DNA from 3 places in the Pseudobutyrivibrio sp. UC1225 genome. Region 2 is predicted to be linked to each of the others. Evidence: predicted binding sites of a transcription regulator. Region 2 holds the regulator's gene; each other region holds the start of a gene.

Region 1 (3,288 bases), on a different contig from region 2:
ATGAAGAAGTTTCTGAGGATGAAGCACGTGTTATGGAAGCATTCGTTTTGTTTGTTTCTGACAAAGCAAAGGCAGATGAAATCCAGGGAATGATTGATTATGGATATACCTTTGAGCGTCTTGCATCCACATATACAGAGCTTGATTCATATCAGGTTACCTTTGCTCGTGGAGAGTATTCAAAAGAGATTGATGAAGTCGTTTTTAATCTTGATACAGACGAAGTTTCTACTGCGATTTCTGCTGATGGTGGCTATTATTTTTTCCAGTGCTTGGATAAGTACAATGAGGAATTATCAGAGGCAAATAAAGAGGTCATTATTGAGAAAAGAAGACAGCAAGTTTTGGAAGATATTGTGAAAGATTTAGAGGAGAAAAATTTCTCAAATATGAATACAAATCTTTGGGACAATATCGTATTTACGGATGACGTTTCTGAACTTACAAGTGCAACTTTTTTTGAAACATTAAATAAATATTTATAAATTATAAGTGCAATTTGTATTAAATCCATTTTATAATTTGTTTTTTATTGTTAAATTGGTAGAAAATTTTCATAATAGACTAGCATTTAAATAGAAGAATGACTATAATACTAACTAAATAAAAAACAAAAACTTTTATTGCTCAAATAGGAGGGTGAAAAATGGTAACAAATGCAAAGGTTACAGTTGATGATGTAAAGAAGTCTGCAGCATCTGCAGCTACAACTGTTAAGACTGCAGTAGCTAGTGCACCAGCGACAACAAAGAAGGTCGTTGACGAAGTTAAGAAAGAAGTAGCAACAAAGAAAGCAGCAGCCGCTAAGAAGGCTCCTGCAAAGAAGACAGCTGCAAAGAAAACAACAGCTAAAAAGACAACCGCAAAAAAGGCAACAACTAAGAAAGCTACAACAAAGAAAAAAGCAGTTGCAACAACAGCAGTTGTTCAGTATCAGGATCGTGAGTTTACAGAGGCTGAGTGCTTAAAGAAAGCACAGGCACAGTTCAAGAAGGATTACAAGGGTAAGACTCTTGAAGAGTTAAACATTTATATCAAACCAGAAGAGCGCAAAATTTATTACGTAGCTAATAAAGATAGCGTGGGATCAGTAGAGCTTTAAGATTTTGTTTTATTTATTTATGACGTAGCGTAGAGCTGTATCGTATATACGATACAGCTCTTTTTTTACCCGTTGCACACGTTATTAGCACTCTTATCCGTAGAGTGCTAATTTTTTATTGACTTCTCGTATACGTAGTATTATCATAATTTCTAGCGAATAGCTGTAGCGAACAAGCTCTTAGGTTTTTGAATGAGACATGTTAGTCGAATGAAAAAACACTAAGGCTTGTTGGCGTAACAGCGGATTAGAGAAGGAGTGAGGATAATGAGTAATAAAAAAGGTAGTTTATCAATTACAAGTGAGAATATTTTTCCAGTAATTAAGAAGTGGTTATACAGTGATCACGATATTTTTTATAGAGAGCTTATTTCAAATGGTTGTGATGCAATCACAAAGTTAAAGAAGTTAGATATGATGGGAGAGTATTCTCTTCCACTTGATTACAAGGCAAAGATTCAGGTCATCGTTAGCCCTGAGGACAAGACACTTACCTTCATCGATAACGGTCTAGGAATGACATCTGAAGAGGTAGATGAGTACATCAATCAGATTGCATTTTCAGGTGCTACAGACTTCCTTGAGAAGTACAAAGATAAGGCAGATTCAGATCAGATTATTGGTCACTTTGGTCTCGGTTTTTATTCTGCATTTATGGTTGCTGATGAGGTTCACATCGATACACTTTCATACAAGGAAGGTGCTACTCCAGTTCACTGGGAATGTGATGGCGGCACAGAGTTCGAGATGGGCGATGGTGAATGGGATCAGGTAGGAACAAAGATTACTTTATTCTTAAATGAAGATTGCCTCGAGTTTGCAAATGAATACAGAGCAAGAGAAGTAATCACAAAGTACTGTTCATTCATGCCTACAGAGATTTATCTTTCAAAGAAGGGCGAGGAGCCAAAGAAGGATGATGACGGAAATGTAATCGAGCCTACACCTCTTAACGAGACACAGCCACTTTGGACAAAGTCTCCATCAGAGTGCACAGATGATGATTACAAGGCATTCTATAGAGATGTCTTCCATGACTATAAGGAGCCACTTTTCTGGATTCACCTTAACATGGATTATCCATTCAATCTCAAGGGTATTTTATACTTCCCTAAGATTAATACAGAGTACGATTCTATCGAAGGTACAATCAAGCTATACAACAATCAGGTATTCATCGCTGATAACATTAAGGAAGTTATTCCAGAGTTCTTAATGCTTCTTAAGGGTGTTATCGATTGTCCAGATCTTCCACTTAACGTATCACGTTCTGCTCTTCAGAATGATGGTTTCGTTACAAAGATTTCTGAGTACATCACAAAGAAGGTTGCAGACAAGCTCACAGGTATGTGCAAGACTGATAAGGAATCTTATGAGAAGTATTGGGACGATATCGCTCCATTCATTAAGTTTGGTTGCTTAAAGGATACAAAGTTCTGCGATAAGATGAACGACTACATCTTATTCAAGGACATCAACGATAAATACACTACACTTCCAGAGCTTCTAGTTAAGGAAGATGAAGAGAAGGCTACAGATGAAAATGGTGAGACTGTAGAGGCAGAAGTTGTAGAAGATGCAAAGGATACTGATGACACAAAAGAGCCAGAAGATACAAGAAAGACAGTTTATTATGTAACTGATCTTCAGCAGCAGTCTCAGTATGTAAATATGTTCAAGGAGCAGGGAATGAATGCAGTCATTCTCGACCACGCTATTGATACCTCATTCATCACACAGCTTGAGCAGCGCAATGAGAACTACAAGTTCTGTCGTATCGATGCTGATGTTACTGACACTATGGTTGAGGAGACATCAGAGGACGAGCTTAAGACTGAGACAGAGACACTTACAGATGTATTCCGCAAGGCACTTAACAATGAAGGTCTCGAGGTTAAGGTTGAGAAGTTTAAGAACAAGGATCTTTCTTCTATGCTTACAGTATCAGAGGAGAGCCGTCGTATGCAGGATATGATGAGAATGTACGCTATGGGTGGCATGGATATGAACATGTTCGGTTCTGCATCAGAGACACTTGTACTTAATGCAAACAACGACCTTGTTCAGTACATTCTTAATAACAAGGATTCTGAGAATGTTCCTACCTTTGCAGCTCAGCTTTATGATCTTGCTAAGCTTGCTAACGCACCTCTTTCGCCAGAGGCAATGACAGAGTTCGTAGCTCG
Region 2 (3,288 bases):
AAGCAAGTGCAGCTGCTGTAGGCTCGTTGATGATACGCTTTACATCAAGACCTGCAATCTTACCAGCATCCTTTGTAGCCTGACGCTGAGCATCGTTGAAGTATGCAGGAACAGTGATAACTGCCTCTGTAACCTTCTCATTTAAGTAGCTCTCAGCATCGCTCTTAAGCTTCTGAAGAATCATAGCTGAAATCTGCTGTGGAGAGTACTTCTTATCGTCGATGATACGACCATTATCTGTGCCCATATCTCTCTTGATAGAAGCGATAGTCTTCTCAGCGTTTGTAACAGCCTGACGCTTTGCTGGCTCACCAACAAGTCTCTCACCTGTCTTTGTAAATGCTACGATAGATGGTGTTGTTCTAGCACCCTCTGTATTTGCGATAACAGTAGGCTTTCCACCTTCCATAACAGCAACACAGCTGTTAGTTGTTCCTAAATCGATACCAATAATCTTTCCCATGATTTATATCCTCCTAAATAATTTCCTTAGTTTGCTACCTTTACCATTGAATGACGGACTACAGTGTCATTGTACATATAGCCCTTCTGGAATTCTTCTACGACGATGTTCTCGCCAACTTCCTCATCCTCAACATGCATTACTGCGTTGTGGAAATCTGGATTGAATTCCTGTCCTACAGCCTCGATTGGCTTAACTCCTGCCTCATCAAGAGTTGTAAGTAATTGCTTATATATCATGAGCATTCCATCTGCAAATGGATCTGCTCCTTCCTCAACTGTAGCAAGACCTCTTTCGAAGTTATCTACTACAGGAAGAATCTTTTCTACGATGCTCTTTGCACCTGTTGCAAACATCTGAGACTTTTCAACTTCAGTTCTGCGTCTGAAGTTTTCAAATTCTGCCATCTGACGCATTACTCTGTCATTAAGCTGTTCGATTTGCTCGTCTCTTTTGTCTTTTTTCTTTTCCTTTTTCTTGAAGCCCTTCTTAGATTCTTTCTCAGAACCCTTAGCCTCAGCTGCCTCTTCTGTATTCTCAGCCGCAGCTTCCTCTTTCATTTCTTCAGCGTTCTCTACAGCTTCCTTAACTGCTTCTTCTGTAGAAAACTCTTCCATTTTATTCTCTGCCATTAAGAAATCTCCTAACTATCATTTTTCTTCTCATTACGGAGCAGCTTATCAAGCTGTCCCTTGAGACTTTTTATATTATCAACAACATTTTCGTAATCCATTCGTTTTGGACCTACAATACCAATTGTTCCTTTAACTCCGTCTCCAAGTTCGTATGTTGCTGTAACAATTGAGCAATCCTTCATGGTAGATATTGGTGATTCATCACCGATGTATACCTGAATGCCTGTCTCCTCATCAGAAGCATTCTCTGCGAGAAGCTCTATCAACGACTGCTTTTCTTCGAAGGTATCTAAAAGCTCAGATGCTTTCTTTGAATCTGAAAGCTCTGGGTATTTGAAGATGTTAGTCGCACCCGAGGTGTAAACCTGTAAATCTTCATCTTCTGTAATGGTCTCTGCTACAGTATCAAGTACCTGAGAAACTATCTCATCATGAATTCCCGCCTGATCCTTTAATCTGGTAATAAGCGCTAGATTAATCTGATCAACGGCTAGACCATTAAGATTTGTGTTCAAAAGCATATTTAGCTTAAGTAATGTCTCATTATCAAGTGGCTTGTCAATTTGAATGATTTTATTCTTTACAATATTTCCATCCATAACTACAACAGAAAGCAACTGATTTTCATCAACTGCTGAAAGCTGTACGAACTTCAATCTGTTCGAAACAACTGATGGAGCAGAAATCAATGTAGCATACTGTGTATTAGTAGCCAAAACCTTTGCCACGTTTTTAAGAAGAGTCTCCATCTTCTCTTCTCGTTCAATCATCCATTCCTTCATATCTGAAACTTCTTTATCTTTGGAAGCTATCAGATTGTTAACATAAAATCTGTAACCCTTGTCAGAAGGAATTCGTCCTGCAGATGTGTGAGGCTGAACGATATATCCTAAATCCTCAAGATCTGACATCTCATTACGAATGGTAGCCGAGCTTAGATTTAAATCTGTATATTTAGAAATGGTACGTGAACCAACTGGCTCTCCTGTTTCTAAATAATTTTTGATAATAGCATTTAGAATCTTAACTTTTCTCTCATCAAGCTCTGTATCTGCCATACATTCACCTCACTCACAACCGCCTTTGATTGTTAGCACTCATCAAATTGGAGTGCTAATCATTTTCTGATGTTAATTTACACCTACCCTATCCTTTTGTCAACTGACTTTAGATTTTTTTTAGATTTATAAATAGATAAATAAAGCCAAACATGATAAACTAGTCAAAGCTAAGAATATTAAATAAGAAGAGGAATTTATGGATCAGAGTAAAATTAGAAATTTTTGTATAGTAGCACATATCGATCACGGCAAGTCTACTCTTGCTGATCGTATTATACAGATGACTGGAACTCTTACCGACAGAGAGATGCAGGCACAGGTTCTTGATAATATGGACCTTGAGCGTGAGCGTGGAATCACAATCAAGTCTCAGGCCGTCCGTATTATTTACAAAGCCGATGATGGTCAGGAGTATATCTTTAATCTTATCGACACTCCTGGTCACGTAGATTTTAATTATGAAGTTTCCCGCTCCCTTGCAGCTTGCGATGGGGCTATTCTTGTTGTAGATGCAGCTCAGGGTATCGAGGCTCAGACTCTTGCAAATGTTTATCTTGCATTAGATCACGACCTTGATGTTATCCCTGTTATCAATAAGATTGACTTACCATCTGCAGATCCAGAACATGTTATAGAAGAAATTGAGGACATTATCGGTCTTGAGGCTCAGGATGCTCCTCAGATTTCCGCTAAGACAGGTCTTAATATTCACGATGTACTTGAAGCAATAGTTCATCAGCTTCCAGCACCTAAGGGGGATGTAAAAGCTCCTCTTCAGGCACTTATCTTCGACTCCCTTTACGATCCTTACAAGGGTGTTATCGTATTCTGCCGAGTTAAAGAAGGTACTCTTAAGGTTGGCGATAAAGTTCGCATGATGGCAACAAATGCTGAATTCGACGTTGTTGAAGTTGGCTACTTTGGCGCTGGTCAGTTCATTCCTTGTGATGAGCTTCCTGCTGGTATGGTTGGTTACATGACAGCTTCTATCAAAAACGTACGTGATACTCGCGTCGGTGATACTATCACACACGTTAATCGTCCAGCAGCCGAGCCTCTTCCAGGCTATAAGAAAGTTAACCCTATGGTTTACTGTGGATTGTATCCAGCTGATGGTGCAAAATATCCA
Region 3 (3,288 bases), on a different contig from region 2:
TGCCAGTGCCGCAGAAAAATTTAATTTGAGTGTTGCTGAACATCATGAAAAAAAAGCAGGAAATGTTTTGTCCTTTCAGGACTATGACAACTATTTTGTAGCAGATACCCCTAACACTTTCCAGGAAATTGGAAGCTGTGTCGTAGGCGGTGGAAATGCTGAGGCAGTTAAAGTTGCTGCCACCCTGCATGCCAGCAGTACAGAAGAAAGACCTATCGTTTCTGTCAGAGCCTTTTCTCTGAACACAAACACCTATCTTCCTAATATAGATATCATTGATTTGAGTACTATCTATAAGTCAAATGCATCTATTATGGAAGTCTTCGCATACATGAGTTACCACGACTACCTCAAGGGAGAGTTTAATCATTCCTTTGATAAGCTTTTGTTTAGCGGTTCTCTTGCGATTGAGTCTTTGGAGGATATGTACTCTAAACACTATGATTTAGGGACTTTCGATTATCTGAATAAGTAGATGATAGGAAGGCTTGTTGGCAATCTTGTACAAAATCGTTATAGTAATTTGTGCGTTTTGAATATTTTATGGTAATTATAACTATTGTGCAATCATCTCTGACCCTGTAAAATACCTTTCGGACTTAAGGAATTGTTTTTTATAGGAGATATCAGAAATGTTAAACCTTATCGTATTAGTTATTTTTACTGCAGTTACATTATTTTTCTTAAATTACATTGTATCAAGCGTAGCATATGCAAAGAGATCAGCTGAGATTGAAGATTCTCACTGCCTTACAAGAGCAATTGGTGCAATCATCTTAAGTGTTGCTGTTATCGTAGCACTTTGGGCACAGGCTTTTTACTTATTCTTTATCACTTAATAAATATTTGATAGTATTGTTAGAAAAAATCGGGCATCCAGAAATCTGGATGCCCTTAATTTTATTCAAATCCAGGGAAATGATTAACTATCCCTCAATTGCTATATATTTTGTCTCCTCTTTTTCAGGTAAGGCTTCTTTCTTAGGAATGCTAAGTGTAAGTACACCGTCCTTAAAGGCTGCATGAATGTCTTCCTGTGTTACATTGTCACCTACATAGAAGCTTCTTGAGCATGAACCTGTGTAACGCTCGCGGCGGATGTATTTTCCATCATCATCCTGCTCATCATTGTTCTGATTTGTCTCAGCCTTAATTGTAAGATAACCATCCTTCAACTCAGCCTTGATATCTTCTTTTGCAAATCCTGGAAGATTCATATCTACAGTGTAGTCATTCTCATTTTCTTTAACATCTGTGGTCATCATTCTTGCGAAATCATTGTCGTAGTGGTGACCAAATCCTGTCATACGTGGTACTCCGAAGAAATCATCCATAAAATCATTTGATAAAATACTAGGCATTAACATAATTACTACCTCCTCTTATATATGAAATATAGTTTTAATCCCGGTTACGTTGCTGCCACAGGATTCTTATCTCCTGTTCAGCCAGGTTGGTTTGGGAAGCATTTCTTTTTTCCTTCCCTTGTTGTAACTATGTTATACACCCGTTATTAGCACTCGTCAATAGAGAGTGCTAATATTTTATAATTATTTAATATTTAGTTTATAAATTGTCTGATTTATCCTTTTCAATCAGCTTCATCACATCACCAAGCTGTCCTGTAATCTCGCTGTAGTTCTCACGAATATGAGGACGAAGACAGTCAACACAGGATTTTATACCTGACTCTGTAAATTTAAAATTTCCACCGCACTTATCCCCAAGGCAATAAAGAGGACAATAACAGAACAAGCAGTTAAAGTCCTCTGGTTTATCAGTTTTGTGACATGGAAAATATTCACATTCTGTATTTTGAATAAACTTATAATGTTCCATTGGGTGCTCCCTATATAATTTATACTCTGCACCCATGATAACAACACTATCCTAAAATATCAATGTACTCACCTGAAAGAGCCTTATTCATGCTACGAACTGCGCAAAATTTGCCACACATAGAACAGGTGTCATCAAACTCTGGTGAGCGGTCTGCTCTGATAGCTTTGGCTGTCTCTGGATCCAGCGAGCACTCCCACTGCATATCCCAATCAAAAACCTGACGAGCTTCTGCCATCTTATTATCAATGTCCATGGCATGTGGAATCTTTTTTGCAATATCTGCTGCATGAGCTGCAATCTTTGAAGCAATAATTCCCTGCTTAACATCATCAACATTTGGAAGTGCAAGATGCTCCGCTGGAGTGACATAGCAGAGGAAAGCTGCACCATTTTGAGCCGCAATTGCGCCACCTATAGCGGATGTGATGTGATCGTAGCCCGGTGCAATATCAGTAACAAGAGGTCCAAGTACATAGAAAGGTGCCCCCATACAAATCTTCTGTTGAATCTTCATATTTGCAGCGATTTCATCCATCGGCATATGTCCTGGTCCTTCTACCATTACCTGAACATCCTTCTCCCATGCTCGCTTTGTAAGCTCTCCAAGGCGAACAAGCTCCTCAATTTGACATACATCTGATGCATCTGCAAGACATCCTGGGCGACAGGCATCACCAAGAGAAATTGTGACATCATGCTCACGACAGATTTCAAGAATCTCATCATAATATTCGTAGAAAGGATTCTCCTCTCCAGTCATTGTCATCCATGCAAACACAAGTGAACCACCACGGCTGACAATATTCATTTTACGCTTATGCTTTTTGATCTGCTCAATTGTCTTTCTTGTAATTCCGCAGTGAAGTGTAACAAAATCCACGCCATCCTCAGCGTGAAGACGAACCACATCAATGAAATCCTTTGCTGTAAGTGTGGCAAGGTCTCTCTGATAGTGAATGACACTGTCGTAGATTGGAACTGTTCCAAGCATAGCTGAGCATTCTGCCACAAGCTTCTGTCTAAATGGCTGTGTGTTGCCATGGCTGGATAAATCCATGATTGCTTCTGCACCCATGTCTACTGCCGCCATAACCTTTTCCATTTCTATATTGTAATCCTTGCAATCGCGAGAAACACCAAGGTTTACATTAATCTTTGTGCGAAGCATGCTGCCTACGCCCTCTGGATTAATGCATTTGTGATGCTTATTTGCAGGGATGGCAACCTGTCCCTTTGCTACCAAATCACGAATCTCCTCAGGTGTGCGATATTCCTTCAAAGCCACCTGCTTCATCTCTGGTGTAATAATCCCCTGTCTTGCTGCATCCATCTGTGTTGTGTAATTGCTCATTATAATCTCCTTTATAAAAAAATCTAATTTTATCCTACATATACGTAGTCATTAAATACTGGCTGAAGCCCCTCTGCTGTAATGTCTATATACAT

Evidence for each region. The regulator HrcA, encoded in region 2, represses chaperone genes, less so after heat shock. The targets are predictions, from matches to a motif close to TGTTAGCACTCNNNNNNNNNGAGTGCTAACA.
Region 1: the regulator HrcA is predicted to act here: its motif matches at 1,185-1,215, upstream of htpG (molecular chaperone HtpG).
Region 3: the regulator HrcA is predicted to act here: its motif matches at 1,512-1,542, upstream of BMZ41_RS10685 (Hsp20/alpha crystallin family protein).

The regions. Positions count from the first base shown of each region.
Region 1 is NZ_FOVQ01000004.1:27,649-30,936, reverse strand. Features, by position in the region: gene BMZ41_RS06690 (peptidylprolyl isomerase) at 1-485, shown strand, start outside; gene BMZ41_RS06685 (DUF6465 family protein) at 647-1,102, shown strand; gene htpG (molecular chaperone HtpG) at 1,370-3,288, shown strand, end outside.
Region 2 is NZ_FOVQ01000001.1:359,543-362,830, forward strand. Features, by position in the region: gene dnaK (molecular chaperone DnaK) at 1-463, opposite strand, end outside; gene grpE (nucleotide exchange factor GrpE) at 490-1,095, opposite strand; gene hrcA (heat-inducible transcriptional repressor HrcA) at 1,107-2,156, opposite strand; gene lepA (translation elongation factor 4) at 2,356-3,288, shown strand, end outside.
Region 3 is NZ_FOVQ01000008.1:51,588-54,875, forward strand. Features, by position in the region: gene BMZ41_RS10675 (hypothetical protein) at 1-475, shown strand, start outside; gene BMZ41_RS10680 (hypothetical protein) at 633-839, shown strand; gene BMZ41_RS10685 (Hsp20/alpha crystallin family protein) at 927-1,367, opposite strand; gene BMZ41_RS10690 (cysteine-rich small domain-containing protein) at 1,567-1,839, opposite strand; gene thiC (phosphomethylpyrimidine synthase ThiC) at 1,886-3,193, opposite strand; gene thiH (2-iminoacetate synthase ThiH) at 3,223-3,288, opposite strand, start outside.